DNA from 3 places in the Terrisporobacter hibernicus genome. Region 3 is predicted to be linked to each of the others. Evidence: a T-box and tRNA genes for the amino acid it is inferred to sense, from the RefSeq annotation. Region 3 holds a T-box; the other regions hold tRNA genes.
What was found. A T-box is a leader RNA that pairs with one kind of tRNA and senses whether it is charged. The one in region 3 lies ahead of asnS (asparagine--tRNA ligase), so its partner is inferred to be a tRNA-Asn.

Region 1 (4,457 bases), 1.3 Mb from region 3:
GGATTGAAGCATTACCGTAAGGAGATGTGGACTGTATAGAAGTGAGAATGTTGGCATGAGTAGCGAGATGTGGGTGAGAATCCCACAGGCCGTAAACCCAAGGTTTCCAGGGGAAGGTTCGTCCGCCCTGGGTTAGTCAGGACCTAAGCCGAGGCCGAAAGGCGTAGGTGATGGACAACAGGTTGATATTCCTGTACCACCAATAACCGTTTGAGAAATGGGATGACACAGTAGGATAAGCTAACCGCACTGTTGGTTATGTGCGGGCAAGTATTGAGGCAGTTCAGGTAGGCAAATCCGCCTGAATAATGCTGGGGTACGATGCGGAGCGAAATTTAGTAGCGAAGTAGCTGATTTCACACTGTCGAGAAAAGTCTCTATCGAGGTTAAAGGTGCCTGTACCGCAAACCGACACAGGTGGGTGAGGAGAGTATCCTAAGGCCAGCCAGAGAACTGTTGTTAAGGAACTCGGCAAAATGACCCCGTAACTTAGGGAGAAGGGGTGCCATGGAAACATGGCCGCAGAGAATAGGCCCAAGCGACTGTTTACCAAAAACATAGGTTTCTGCTAAGTCGCAAGACGATGTATAGGAGCTGACGCCTGCCCGGTGCTGGAAGGTTAAGGGGATCTGTTAGGGTAACCGAAGCAGTGAACTTAAGCCCCAGTAAACGGCGGCCGTAACTATAACGGTCCTAAGGTAGCGAAATTCCTTGTCGGGTAAGTTCCGACCCGCACGAAAGGCGTAACGATTTGGGCACTGTCTCAACAACAGACTGGGTGAAATTGTAATACCGGTGAAGATGCCGGTTACCTGCGACAGGACGGAAAGACCCCATGGAGCTTTACTGTAGCTTGACATTGAGTCTCGGTGCTACATGTACAGGATAGGTGGGAGGCTATGAAGCATGGACGTCAGTCTGTGTGGAGCCATCCTTGGGATACCACCCTTGTAGTACTGGGATTCTAACCAGCTGCCTTGAATCAGGTAGTGGGACACTGTCAGGTGGACAGTTTGACTGGGGCGGTCGCCTCCTAAAGAGTAACGGAGGCGCTCAAAGGTTCTCTCAGTACGGTCGGAAATCGTACGTAGAGTGTAAAGGCAGAAGAGAGCTTGATTGCAAGACATACAGGTCGAGCAAGGACGAAAGTCGGACTTAGTGATCCGGTGGTACCGCATGGAAGGGCCATCGCTCAACGGATAAAAGCTACCCTGGGGATAACAGGCTGATCTCCCCCAAGAGTCCACATCGACGGGGAGGTTTGGCACCTCGATGTCGGCTCATCACATCCTGGGGCTGTAGTAGGTCCCAAGGGTTGGGCTGTTCGCCCATTAAAGTGGTACGCGAGCTGGGTTCAGAACGTCGTGAGACAGTTCGGTCCCTATCCGTCGCAGGCGTAGGAAATTTGAGGAGACCTGTCCTTAGTACGAGAGGACCGGGATGGACGTACCGCTGGTGTACCAGTTGTTCTGCCAAGGGCATAGCTGGGTAGCTAAGTACGGAAAGGATAAGCGCTGAAAGCATCTAAGCGCGAAGCCTACTTCGAGATAAGATTTCCCACCGTAAGGTTAAGACCCCATGAAGACTACATGGTTGATAGGTCAGAGGTGGAAGTGTGGTAACATATGTAGCTTACTGATACTAATAGGTCGAGGACTTGACCAAAAAAATAATGGAAACATTAAATGTTAGCAGTTTTGAAAGTACTAAAACTTTCAAAAAATAAAAAGTTGACAATGTATTAAATAAATGTTATTATAATACTTGTTCAACAAAAAGATGTGGTTATTATAGCAAAGAGGATACACCTGTTCCCATTCCGAACACAGAAGTTAAGCTCTTAAGCGGCGATGGTACTTGGGGGGCGACCCCCTGGGAGAGTAGCACGTAGCCACGTCATGTTCCAAGGTAGCTCAACGGTGGAGCACTCGGCTGTTAACCGATAGGCTGAGGGTTCGAGTCCCTCCCTTGGAGCCAAGAAAGTATGCCGAAGTGGCGGAACTGGCAGACGCACAGGACTTAAAATCCTGCGAAACTTATACTTTCGTACCGGTTCGATTCCGGTCTTCGGCACCATACTTTTTAATATCGCGGAGTGGAGCAGTTGGCAGCTCGTCGGGCTCATAACCCGAAGGTCACAGGTTCGAGTCCTGTCTCCGCAACCATTTAAATATTGTGGCTCATTGGTCAAGCGGTCAAGACACCGCCCTTTCACGGCGGTAACAGGGGTTCGATTCCCCTATGAGTCACCATGCGGGTGTAGCTCAATGGTAGAGTTCCGGCCTTCCAAGCCGGCTGTGAGGGTTCGATCCCCTTCACCCGCTCCATTTAAATTTATCCCGGGACCATAGCTCAGCTGGGAGAGCACCTGCCTTACAAGCAGGGGGTCACAGGTTCGAGCCCTGTTGGTCCCACCATAAAAACATACAAATGCGGCCTGGTAGTTCAGTTGGTTAGAATGCCAGCCTGTCACGCTGGAGGTCGAGGGTTCGAACCCCTTCCAGGTCGCCAAAATACTTCTTATAAACACTATGCTGGTGTGGCTCAACGGTAGAGCAGCTGACTTGTAATCAGCAGGTTGTAGGTTCGATTCCTATCACCAGCTCCAAACATGGAGGATTTCCCGAGTGGCCAAAGGGGGCAGACTGTAAATCTGTTAGCTGTGCTTTCGGTGGTTCGAATCCACCATCCTCCACCAAAAGAAGTATGCGGATGTGGCGGAATTGGCAGACGCACTAGACTTAGGATCTAGCGCCATTGGCGTGGGGGTTCGACTCCCTTCATCCGCACCACTTTTTTAACTATACCTAGTATGCGGGAATAGTTCAGTGGTAGAGCGCAACCTTGCCAAGGTTGAAGTCGCGAGTTCGAATCTCGTTTCCCGCTCCAAACAAAACAAACAATATATGTGGGTGCATAGCTCAGCTGGATAGAGCAACGCCCTTCTAAGGCGTGTGTCCGGGGTTCGAATCCCTGTGCGCTCACCACTTATATATTGGGGATTAGCCAAGTCGGTAAGGCACATGACTTTGACTCATGCATGCGTAGGTTCGAGTCCTGCATCCCCAGCCATATAAATATGACTCATTAGCTCAGTCGGTAGAGCACTTGACTTTTAATCAAGGTGTCCGGAGTTCGAATCTCCGATGGGTCACCATTAACTTGGAGAGGTGTCCGAGTGGTTTAAGGAGCTGGTCTTGAAAACCAGTGATGCTTAACGGCACCGTGGGTTCGAATCCCACCCTCTCCGCCAGATGCCCAGATAGCTCAGTCGGTAGAGCAGGGGACTGAAAATCCCCGTGTCGGTGGTTCGATTCCGCCTCTGGGCACCATATTTAAATATTGTGGCGGTATAGCTTAGTTGGCTAGAGCGTTCGGTTCATACCCGAAAGGTCACAGGTTCGACTCCTGTTACCGCTACCATTTAAATTTTAATAATAAACGTGGACCATTAGCTCAGTTGGTTAGAGCGCCCGGCTCATAACCGGTAGGTCTGGGGTTCGAGTCCCTGATGGTCCACCACTTTTTTAGTTCGAGGTGTAGCGCAGTTTGGTAGCGCACTTGGTTTGGGACCATGGGGCCGGGGGTTCGAGTCCCTTCACCTCGACCACTTTTATCAATTATGGTGGGTATAGCTCAGTTGGTTAGAGCGCCAGATTGTGGCTCTGGAGGCCGTGAGTTCGAATCTCATTATCCACCCCATAAAAAATATATGACTCATTAGCTCAGTCGGTAGAGCACTTGACTTTTAATCAAGGTGTCCGGAGTTCGAATCTCCGATGGGTCACCACTAAATATGGCGACATGACCAAGTGGCTAAGGTAGAGGACTGCAACTCCTTCATCCCCAGTTCGAATCTGGGTGTCGCCTCCATATTCCAAGGTAGCTCAACGGTGGAGCACTCGGCTGTTAACCGATAGGCTGAGGGTTCGAGTCCCTCCCTTGGAGCCAAGAAAGTGCCGAAGTGGCGGAACTGGCAGACGCACAGGACTTAAAATCCTGCGAAACTTATACTTTCGTACCGGTTCGATTCCGGTCTTCGGCACCAATTTTGCGAGACAAATGAGTAAGCGCAAAAAAAGTAAATGACATATGAATGGCTCATTGGTCAAGCGGTCAAGACACCGCCCTTTCACGGCGGTAACAGGGGTTCGATTCCCCTATGAGTCACCATGCGGGTGTAGCTCAATGGTAGAGTTCCGGCCTTCCAAGCCGGCTGTGAGGGTTCGATCCCCTTCACCCGCTCCATTTAAATTTATCCCGGGACCATAGCTCAGCTGGGAGAGCACCTGCCTTACAAGCAGGGGGTCACAGGTTCGAGCCCTGTTGGTCCCACCATAAAAACATAAACGCGGCCTGGTAGTTCAGTTGGTTAGAATGCCAGCCTGTCACGCTGGAGGTCGAGGGTTCGAACCCCTTCCAGGTCGCCATTTGATTTTATCTAAGCTGGTGTGGCT
Region 2 (4,457 bases), 1.4 Mb from region 3:
GTGATCCCAAGATTTCCGAATGAGGAAACTCACTTAGAGTAATGTCTAAGTATCGTATAGTGAATACATAGCTATGCGAGGGGAACCCGGGGAACTGAAACATCTAAGTACCCGGAGGAAGAGAAAGAAATTCGATTCCGTAAGTAGCGGCGAGCGAACGCGGAACAGGCCAAACCAGTGAAGTTTTCTTCACTGGGGTTGCGGACATATCATAACAGAATCACTTATTCAAGACGAAGAGAGTTGGAAAGCTCCGCTATAAAGTGTAAAAGCCACGTAGTTTAAAGAATAAGACTCTAGATATGATCCAGAGTACCACGGGACACGTGAAACCCTGTGGGAAGCAGGAGGGACCATCCTCCAAGCCTAAATACTACCTAGTGACCGATAGCGTATAGTACCGTGAGGGAAAGGTGAAAAGAACCCCGGGAGGGGAGTGAAATAGAACCTGAAACCCTACACTTACAAGCTGTAGGAGCACATTATTTGTGTGACTGCGTACTTTTTGTAGAACGGGCCAACGAGTTACGTTACCTAGCAAGGTTAAGCACTTAAGGTGTGGAGCCGCAGCGAAAGCGAGTCTTAACTGGGCGTATAGTTAGTTGACGTAGACCCGAAACCGGGCGACCTATCCATGGGCAGGTTGAAGCGAAAGTAAAATTTCGTGGAGGACCGAACCCACGAGCGTTGAAAAGCTCGGGGATGACCTGTGGATAGCGGTGAAATTCCAATCGAGCCCGGAGATAGCTGGTTCTCTCCGAAATAGCTTTAGGGCTAGCCTCAAGATTTAGAGAAACGGGGTAGAGCACTGAATGTCCTAGGGGTATTGCACTTACCGAAGACTATCAAACTCCGAATACCGTATTCTTATGCTTGGGAGTCAGACTGTGGGTGATAAGATTCATAGTCAAAAGGGCAACAGCCCAGATCGTCAGCTAAGGTCCCTAAATGTACGTTAAGTGGTAAAGGATGTGGGATTGCACAGACAACCAGGATGTTGGCTTAGAAGCAGCCACTCATTTAAAGAGTGCGTAATAGCTCACTGGTCGAGTGATCCTGCGCCGAAAATTTCCGGGGCTAAAACGTACTACCGAAGCTACGGCATCATTTATGATGGGTAGGAGAGCTTTCTATACGGATTGAAGCATTACCGTAAGGAGATGTGGACTGTATAGAAGTGAGAATGTTGGCATGAGTAGCGAGATGTGGGTGAGAATCCCACAGGCCGTAAACCCAAGGTTTCCAGGGGAAGGTTCGTCCGCCCTGGGTTAGTCAGGACCTAAGCCGAGGCCGAAAGGCGTAGGTGATGGACAACAGGTTGATATTCCTGTACCACCAATAACCGTTTGAGAAATGGGATGACACAGTAGGATAAGCTAACCGCACTGTTGGTTATGTGCGGGCAAGTATTGAGGCAGTTCAGGTAGGCAAATCCGCCTGAATAATGCTGGGGTACGATGCGGAGCGAAATTTAGTAGCGAAGTAGCTGATTTCACACTGTCGAGAAAAGTCTCTATCGAGGTTAAAGGTGCCTGTACCGCAAACCGACACAGGTGGGTGAGGAGAGTATCCTAAGGCCAGCCAGAGAACTGTTGTTAAGGAACTCGGCAAAATGACCCCGTAACTTAGGGAGAAGGGGTGCCATGGAAACATGGCCGCAGAGAATAGGCCCAAGCGACTGTTTACCAAAAACATAGGTTTCTGCTAAGTCGCAAGACGATGTATAGGAGCTGACGCCTGCCCGGTGCTGGAAGGTTAAGGGGATCTGTTAGGGTAACCGAAGCAGTGAACTTAAGCCCCAGTAAACGGCGGCCGTAACTATAACGGTCCTAAGGTAGCGAAATTCCTTGTCGGGTAAGTTCCGACCCGCACGAAAGGCGTAACGATTTGGGCACTGTCTCAACAACAGACTGGGTGAAATTGTAATACCGGTGAAGATGCCGGTTACCTGCGACAGGACGGAAAGACCCCATGGAGCTTTACTGTAGCTTGACATTGAGTCTCGGTGCTACATGTACAGGATAGGTGGGAGGCTATGAAGCATGGACGTCAGTCTGTGTGGAGCCATCCTTGGGATACCACCCTTGTAGTACTGGGATTCTAACCAGCTGCCTTGAATCAGGTAGTGGGACACTGTCAGGTGGACAGTTTGACTGGGGCGGTCGCCTCCTAAAGAGTAACGGAGGCGCTCAAAGGTTCTCTCAGTACGGTCGGAAATCGTACGTAGAGTGTAAAGGCAGAAGAGAGCTTGATTGCAAGACATACAGGTCGAGCAAGGACGAAAGTCGGACTTAGTGATCCGGTGGTACCGCATGGAAGGGCCATCGCTCAACGGATAAAAGCTACCCTGGGGATAACAGGCTGATCTCCCCCAAGAGTCCACATCGACGGGGAGGTTTGGCACCTCGATGTCGGCTCATCACATCCTGGGGCTGTAGTAGGTCCCAAGGGTTGGGCTGTTCGCCCATTAAAGTGGTACGCGAGCTGGGTTCAGAACGTCGTGAGACAGTTCGGTCCCTATCCGTCGCAGGCGTAGGAAATTTGAGGAGACCTGTCCTTAGTACGAGAGGACCGGGATGGACGTACCGCTGGTGTACCAGTTGTTCTGCCAAGGGCATAGCTGGGTAGCTAAGTACGGAAAGGATAAGCGCTGAAAGCATCTAAGCGCGAAGCCTACTTCGAGATAAGATTTCCCACCGTAAGGTTAAGACCCCATGAAGACTACATGGTTGATAGGTCAGAGGTGGAAGTGTGGTAACATATGTAGCTTACTGATACTAATAGGTCGAGGACTTGACCAAAAAAATAATGGAAACATTAAATGTTAGCAGTTTTGAAAGTATTAAATTTTCAAAAAAATGCAGTAAAAAAGTTGACAATTATATACATAAATGTTATTATAATTCTTGTCTAAAGAAACAGTTAAAATTATGTGGTTATTATAGCAAAGAGGATACACCTGTTCCCATTCCGAACACAGAAGTTAAGCTCTTGAGCGGCGATGGTACTTGGGGGGCGACTCCCTGGGAGAGTAGCACGTAGCCACGTGATGTTCCAAGGTAGCTCAACGGTGGAGCACTCGGCTGTTAACCGATAGGTTGAGGGTTCGAGTCCCTCCCTTGGAGCCAAAGAACAAAATTAAAATAATATGGCTCATTGGTCAAGCGGTTAAGACACCGCCCTTTCACGGCGGTAACAGGGGTTCGATTCCCCTATGAGTCACCATTACGGGACCATAGCTCAGCTGGGAGAGCACCTGCCTTACAAGCAGGGGGTCACAGGTTCGAGCCCTGTTGGTCCCACCATTAAACATATAAATGCGGCCTGGTAGTTCAGTTGGTTAGAATGCCAGCCTGTCACGCTGGAGGTCGAGGGTTCGAACCCCTTCCAGGTCGCCATAAATATTTAACACTATGCTGGTGTGGCTCAACGGTAGAGCAGCTGACTTGTAATCAGCAGGTTGTAGGTTCGATTCCTATCACCAGCTCCAAAATTCTTAGGAGGATTTCCCGAGCGGCCAAAGGGGGCAGACTGTAAATCTGTTAGCGATGCTTTCGGTGGTTCGAATCCACCATCCTCCACCAAAGAAATATATGCGGGTGTAGCTCAATGGTAGAGTTCCGGCCTTCCAAGCCGGCTGTGAGGGTTCGATCCCCTTCACCCGCTCCATTTAAAATATGGGTGCATAGCTCAGCTGGATAGAGCAACGCCCTTCTAAGGCGTGTGTCCGGGGTTCGAATCCCTGTGCGCTCACCATATACTGGGGATTAGCCAAGTCGGTAAGGCACATGACTTTGACTCATGCATGCGTAGGTTCGAGTCCTGCATCCCCAGCCATATAAACATGACTCATTAGCTCAGTCGGTAGAGCACTTGACTTTTAATCAAGGTGTCCGGAGTTCGAATCTCCGATGGGTCACCATTAACCTGGAGAGGTGTCCGAGTGGTTTAAGGAGCTGGTCTTGAAAACCAGTGATGCTTAACGGCACCGTGGGTTCGAATCCCACCCTCTCCGCCAAAAACATGGAGAAGTACTCAAGTGGCTCAAGAGGATCCCCTGCTAAGGGATTAGGCTGGATTAAACCGGTGCGAGGGTTCGAATCCCTCCTTCTCCGCCAGTTTTTACGAGGTGTAGCGCAGTTTGGTAGCGCACTTGGTTTGGGACCATGGGGCCGGGGGTTCGAGTCCCTTCACCTCGACCAGAATAATATGGACCATTAGCTCAGTTGGTTAGAGCGCCCGGCTCATAACCGGTAGGTCTGGGGTTCGAGTCCCTGATGGTCCACCATATTTAATATAGGGGTGTAGCTCAGTTGGTAGAGCGTCGGTCTCCAAAACCGTGCGCCGGGGGTTCGAGTCCCTCCACCCCTGCCAGAAAAATTTTAAAAAGTATTTTACTAATTTATACTTCGAGGTGTAGCGCAGTTTGGTAGCGCACTTGGTTTGGGACCATGGGG
Region 3 (4,457 bases):
GAATATGTTCCTGATAATTATAAAATTAATGGCAGCTTCAATTTAGAAAATACAAATTATTCTATAGAATATATTCTACCTTGGTTGTTATCAGGAGCTACTGTTATAAAAATTAAATTAAAAGATATTAAACCGGGTATTTGGACCATTAGAATTATTCCAGAGCATATTATAAATGGGAATTACAATTTATATATACCAAACAGAAATATTATATCTCCAACAACGAGATTCTTAGATGGAGATTCATCTTATACTATTACAAGGTTTGGACTTCTAAAATATGTAATAACTGTAGGCGTTTACAATGAAAAAACAAATTCCATGTGGCTGGGATCATCAAAAGGACCTCATGGTGAAAATAAAATTAAACCTGATATTGTAGCTTCTGGAGTAGATGTTATTTCTACTTTTTTAAATAATAATTATAATACAGGAACTGGAAGTGGAATAAGTTCTTCTATAGTTTGTGGAATTTTGGCATTAATTATGGAATATATTTTAAAACAAAGTCATTTGCCAAGATACTCTCTTTATAACGAACCACTAAAAACATACTTAATGATTGGGGCAACAAAAAATAGTTTATATAATTACCCGAATATATCACAAGGATATGGACTATTAAACTATCAAAATACTTTAATAAAAATTGCTAAAAATATAGATTAAATTTATTAAAAAATAAAATTTAGTATGAATTATTATAGAAATTTAGTGAAAAATAATAAAAAGGTCTATAAAGGAGGCATAAATTGAAGACAAAAAAAGACAACGTAAATCATGGAGTTAGTAGACAACTTAGTGGAAAAGACAATGATAGATTATATTCAACTACTCCAGTGAATAATGCTTATACAGCAGCGATACTAGATAAAAATGATGAGTATCCAGATAGTAAGGTTTCCATACCTTCTTTAGAGAGTGTAATAGAAGCAAAGGATTGGGTAGATAATGGTAGTAGAACTTAAAATAATAAATTAAAATAGGGAGTATAACTCCCTATTTTAATTTGTTGAAATAAAGCATAAGTTTAGCCACAGCTATTTATAAATTCTAATAACATTTAGAAAATACGTATTGACATTAACTATTAATTAATATATCATTTAAATTACCAAAATTAATAAACTAAAATAAATGCTATGAAGGGAAGAGTAATTATATTTTGAAGTTTAAGCGAGCTGGTTATGGTGAGAGTCCAGTACAGATTATATAATGAAAAACATCCTCGAGCTACTAAGAGAAATCTTTTATGAGAGTAGATTTAGTCGGAACCAAACCGTTATCATATTGGTGATGTATAGTAGTACATCAGTAGAGTTGAACTTGATTAAAGTTAAATTAGGTGGTACCGCGGAAGTATAGTCTTTCGTCCTAAGTATTTAGGATGAAGGGCTTTTTTTATTTTAATTATTACCTATTGTATTTAATTTAAACTGTATAAATAGGTGAAATTAAGGCAATAAAAATAAAAAATTAGTTTTTTAAATAATAATTTCTTGTTTTAATTAATGTATAATTTAATAAAGCATATTTTTAAATAAAATAGATAAAATACTTAAGTAGGAGGTAAAATTATGCAAAAAAACTTTATAGAAATAAAAGATCTTTACAGAGATAAAGAACAATATATAGAAAAAGATGTAAAAATAGCTGGATGGATAAGAACATCTAGAATATCAAAAAACTTTGGATTTATAGAACTAAATGATGGTTCATTCTTCAAAAACATGCAAGTTGTGCTAGATGATAAATTAGAAAACTTTAAAGAAATAGGGAAGTTACCAATAAGCTCTTCTGTATTAGTTGAAGGTAAATTAGTGGCTACAGAAGGTGCTAAGCAACCTGTTGAAATACATGCAACAAAAATAGTATTAGAAGGAGAATCTGATAATTCATATCCTTTACAAAAGAAAAGACATACAGTTGAATATTTAAGAACAATTGCTCACTTAAGACCAAGAAGTAATATGTTCTCAGCAGTATTTAGAGTAAGAAGTGTGGCAGCTTATGCTGTACATAAATTCTTCCAAGAAAGAAACTTCGTATACTCTCATTCTCCAATAATAACAGGTAGTGACTGTGAAGGTGCAGGAGAAATGTTTAGAATAACAACTCTAGATCTAGATAATGTTCCAAAAACTGAAGAAGGAAAAATAGATTACTCTGAAGATTTCTTTGGAAAAGAAGCTAACTTAACAGTTTCAGGACAATTAAACGCAGAAATAATGGCACTTGCATTTAGAAATGTTTATACATTTGGACCAACTTTTAGAGCAGAAAACTCTTATACAGGAAGACATGCTTCAGAATTCTGGATGATAGAACCAGAAATAGCTTTTGCTGACTTAGAAGACAACATGGAACTTGCTGAAGATATGGTAAAATACATAATCAATTATGTATTAGAGCATTGTCCAGAAGAAATGGAATTTTTCAATGCATTTGTAGATAAAGGATTATTAGAAAGATTAAAAAGTATAGTAAGCTCTGATTTCATAAGAATAACTTATACTAAAGCCGTAGAATTATTACTTGAATGTGGAGAAAAATTTGAATATCCAGTAGAGTGGGGAATAGATTTACAAACTGAGCATGAAAGATACATTACAGAACAAATATATAAAGCACCAGTATTTGTAACTGACTACCCAAAAGATATAAAAGCATTCTATATGAGATTAAATGAAGATGGAAAAACAGTTAGAGCTATGGACTTATTAGTTCCAGGTGTTGGAGAAATTATCGGAGGATCTCAAAGAGAAGAAAGACATGATGTATTATTAGAAAGAATCGACGAATTCAAGTTAAATAGAGAGGACTACTGGTGGTACTTAGAACTTAGAAAGTTCGGTACTGCAACTCACTCAGGATTTGGTTTAGGATTTGAAAGAATGATAATGTACTTAACAGGCGTATCAAACATAAGAGACGTTATACCATTCCCTAGAACTCCTAAAAACTGTGAATTCTAATTAAAACAATAAAATAAAAGAACTTATTATAATTTAATTATAATAAGTTCTTTTTTTGTATATATATAAATATAGCCTTTTGCAGGAGGTGATTAATATAAAAAAGATAAGTATTAATTTTGATGATGATTCAAATAAAACTATTTCCTTTCAAGTGTCAAAAGAAGAAAGGAAAGTTTATATTTATATTTATGTAAATTTTAATGAGGACTTTAAAGTATGTGTTATAAATCCAAATAACAAAAGATCTAAATACATTTCAAATGATATGCCAATTGTAAAAAATAAAATAGATAATGTTAGAATAAAGGGAGAGACTTATATATTTAATGAAAATAGTTACCACAAAAAAATAAGAATTACATTATTAGCAAATGATGGGGAAGAAAACATATGTGAAGGTAAATGGAAACTTTTATTTAAACCTAAGGAAAAAGTAAGAGGGATAATTAATGTGTATATAGATTACTTCAGTTATTATTATGATTTAAATAAACTTAAGAAATTAAATAGACAGGTGCCACAGTATTTTAATACTAAGTCGGATTTAGCTATTTTATATAAACCAGGTTTTGAAGAAGATTTAAAAGAAATAGCTCCTAATTACGAGTTTTTTAAAATAAGTAACAATTTAGGCATATTATTTGCATATGTGAATTTTCAAGATATTGATTCTGTAGAAACCTTTAGAAACATATTGTCTATTGATACTGTGGATACAATTAAAAACTTATTAATATATAACTCTCTTTCAATTATTTCTCAAGGAATCTCCAATGGAGTAACTGCAAATGAAGAAGTAGGCGTAAATTATTTTAAGACTAATCCCAATATATCTTTAAGTGGAGAAGGAGTATTGATTGGATTAATTGATACAGGAATAGACTACTTACATCCAGATTTTATATATGATGATAATACAACAAAAATTGCAGCATTGTGGGATCAAAGTAAAGATGGCAAACCTCCAGATGGATTTTTTATTGGTAGTGAATATACTAGAGAAGATATAAACAATGCAATACTAAATAATGATAGTTCATTATCAGTTGACGATGAAGGTAGTGGAACCATGTTGGCAGGAATTTGTGCTGGAATGGGAAAAGTAAATAAAAACTATGTAGGTGTGGCTGAAGGTGCAGAGTTAATAATAGTAAAAATGAGAAAAGTTGATGGAAATTATAACAATGCAATGTCGTCTGCAGGGTTTGATTATATTAAACAAAAAGCTAGAGAACTTCAAAAGCCACTTGTAGTTAATCTTGGATTTGGAAGTAACAGTCTTTTAGGAATATCAGAAAGAGATTTAACCGAGTTGACTTTTTACGAAAAAGGAGTTTCTTTAGTAAATGCAGCAGGAAATGAAGGAAATACAGAGACACATAATAGTGGGAGGTTATTATACAATAATGATGTAAAAACTATAGAGTTGGAAGTTAATAATTTTGAAGAGAGTATTAGTATTGAAATATGGCTTAA

Region 1: it encodes a tRNA-Asn, which carries the amino acid that the T-box ahead of asnS (asparagine--tRNA ligase) is inferred to sense. The anticodon was not compared.
Region 2: it encodes a tRNA-Asn, which carries the amino acid that the T-box ahead of asnS (asparagine--tRNA ligase) is inferred to sense. The anticodon was not compared.

The regions. Positions count from the first base shown of each region.
Region 1 covers NZ_CP081135.1:1,848,660-1,853,116, reverse strand. The annotation lists rRNA gene JW646_RS09195 (23S ribosomal RNA) at 1-1,665, shown strand, start outside; rRNA gene rrf (5S ribosomal RNA) at 1,781-1,897, shown strand; tRNA gene JW646_RS09185 (tRNA-Asn) at 1,903-1,977, shown strand; tRNA gene JW646_RS09180 (tRNA-Leu) at 1,987-2,076, shown strand; tRNA gene JW646_RS09175 (tRNA-Met) at 2,090-2,165, shown strand; tRNA gene JW646_RS09170 (tRNA-Glu) at 2,178-2,252, shown strand; tRNA gene JW646_RS09165 (tRNA-Gly) at 2,254-2,327, shown strand; tRNA gene JW646_RS09160 (tRNA-Val) at 2,342-2,417, shown strand; tRNA gene JW646_RS09155 (tRNA-Asp) at 2,435-2,511, shown strand; tRNA gene JW646_RS09150 (tRNA-Thr) at 2,534-2,608, shown strand; tRNA gene JW646_RS09145 (tRNA-Tyr) at 2,614-2,698, shown strand; tRNA gene JW646_RS09140 (tRNA-Leu) at 2,709-2,792, shown strand; tRNA gene JW646_RS09135 (tRNA-Gly) at 2,815-2,889, shown strand; tRNA gene JW646_RS09130 (tRNA-Arg) at 2,911-2,987, shown strand; tRNA gene JW646_RS09125 (tRNA-Gln) at 2,997-3,072, shown strand; tRNA gene JW646_RS09120 (tRNA-Lys) at 3,082-3,157, shown strand; tRNA gene JW646_RS09115 (tRNA-Ser) at 3,165-3,253, shown strand; tRNA gene JW646_RS09110 (tRNA-Phe) at 3,257-3,332, shown strand; tRNA gene JW646_RS09105 (tRNA-Met) at 3,347-3,423, shown strand; tRNA gene JW646_RS09100 (tRNA-Ile) at 3,446-3,522, shown strand; tRNA gene JW646_RS09095 (tRNA-Pro) at 3,534-3,610, shown strand; tRNA gene JW646_RS09090 (tRNA-His) at 3,626-3,702, shown strand; tRNA gene JW646_RS09085 (tRNA-Lys) at 3,715-3,790, shown strand; tRNA gene JW646_RS09080 (tRNA-Cys) at 3,799-3,873, shown strand; tRNA gene JW646_RS09075 (tRNA-Asn) at 3,877-3,951, shown strand; tRNA gene JW646_RS09070 (tRNA-Leu) at 3,959-4,048, shown strand; tRNA gene JW646_RS09065 (tRNA-Glu) at 4,099-4,173, shown strand; tRNA gene JW646_RS09060 (tRNA-Gly) at 4,175-4,248, shown strand; tRNA gene JW646_RS09055 (tRNA-Val) at 4,263-4,338, shown strand; tRNA gene JW646_RS09050 (tRNA-Asp) at 4,354-4,430, shown strand; tRNA gene JW646_RS09045 (tRNA-Thr) at 4,446-4,457, shown strand, end outside.
Region 2 covers NZ_CP081135.1:1,987,049-1,991,505, forward strand. The annotation lists rRNA gene JW646_RS09855 (23S ribosomal RNA) at 1-2,801, shown strand, start outside; rRNA gene rrf (5S ribosomal RNA) at 2,932-3,048, shown strand; tRNA gene JW646_RS09865 (tRNA-Asn) at 3,054-3,128, shown strand; tRNA gene JW646_RS09870 (tRNA-Glu) at 3,151-3,225, shown strand; tRNA gene JW646_RS09875 (tRNA-Val) at 3,230-3,305, shown strand; tRNA gene JW646_RS09880 (tRNA-Asp) at 3,322-3,398, shown strand; tRNA gene JW646_RS09885 (tRNA-Thr) at 3,416-3,490, shown strand; tRNA gene JW646_RS09890 (tRNA-Tyr) at 3,500-3,584, shown strand; tRNA gene JW646_RS09895 (tRNA-Gly) at 3,596-3,669, shown strand; tRNA gene JW646_RS09900 (tRNA-Arg) at 3,680-3,756, shown strand; tRNA gene JW646_RS09905 (tRNA-Gln) at 3,762-3,837, shown strand; tRNA gene JW646_RS09910 (tRNA-Lys) at 3,847-3,922, shown strand; tRNA gene JW646_RS09915 (tRNA-Ser) at 3,930-4,018, shown strand; tRNA gene JW646_RS09920 (tRNA-Ser) at 4,026-4,118, shown strand; tRNA gene JW646_RS09925 (tRNA-Pro) at 4,126-4,202, shown strand; tRNA gene JW646_RS09930 (tRNA-Ile) at 4,212-4,288, shown strand; tRNA gene JW646_RS09935 (tRNA-Trp) at 4,299-4,374, shown strand; tRNA gene JW646_RS09940 (tRNA-Pro) at 4,411-4,457, shown strand, end outside.
Region 3 covers NZ_CP081135.1:561,040-565,496, reverse strand. The annotation lists gene cspC (bile acid germinant receptor pseudoprotease CspC) at 1-672, shown strand, start outside; gene JW646_RS02740 (CDIF630_02480 family spore surface protein) at 756-971, shown strand; T-box leader at 1,137-1,383, shown strand; gene asnS (asparagine--tRNA ligase) at 1,581-2,978, shown strand; gene JW646_RS02730 (S8 family peptidase) at 3,067-4,457, shown strand, end outside.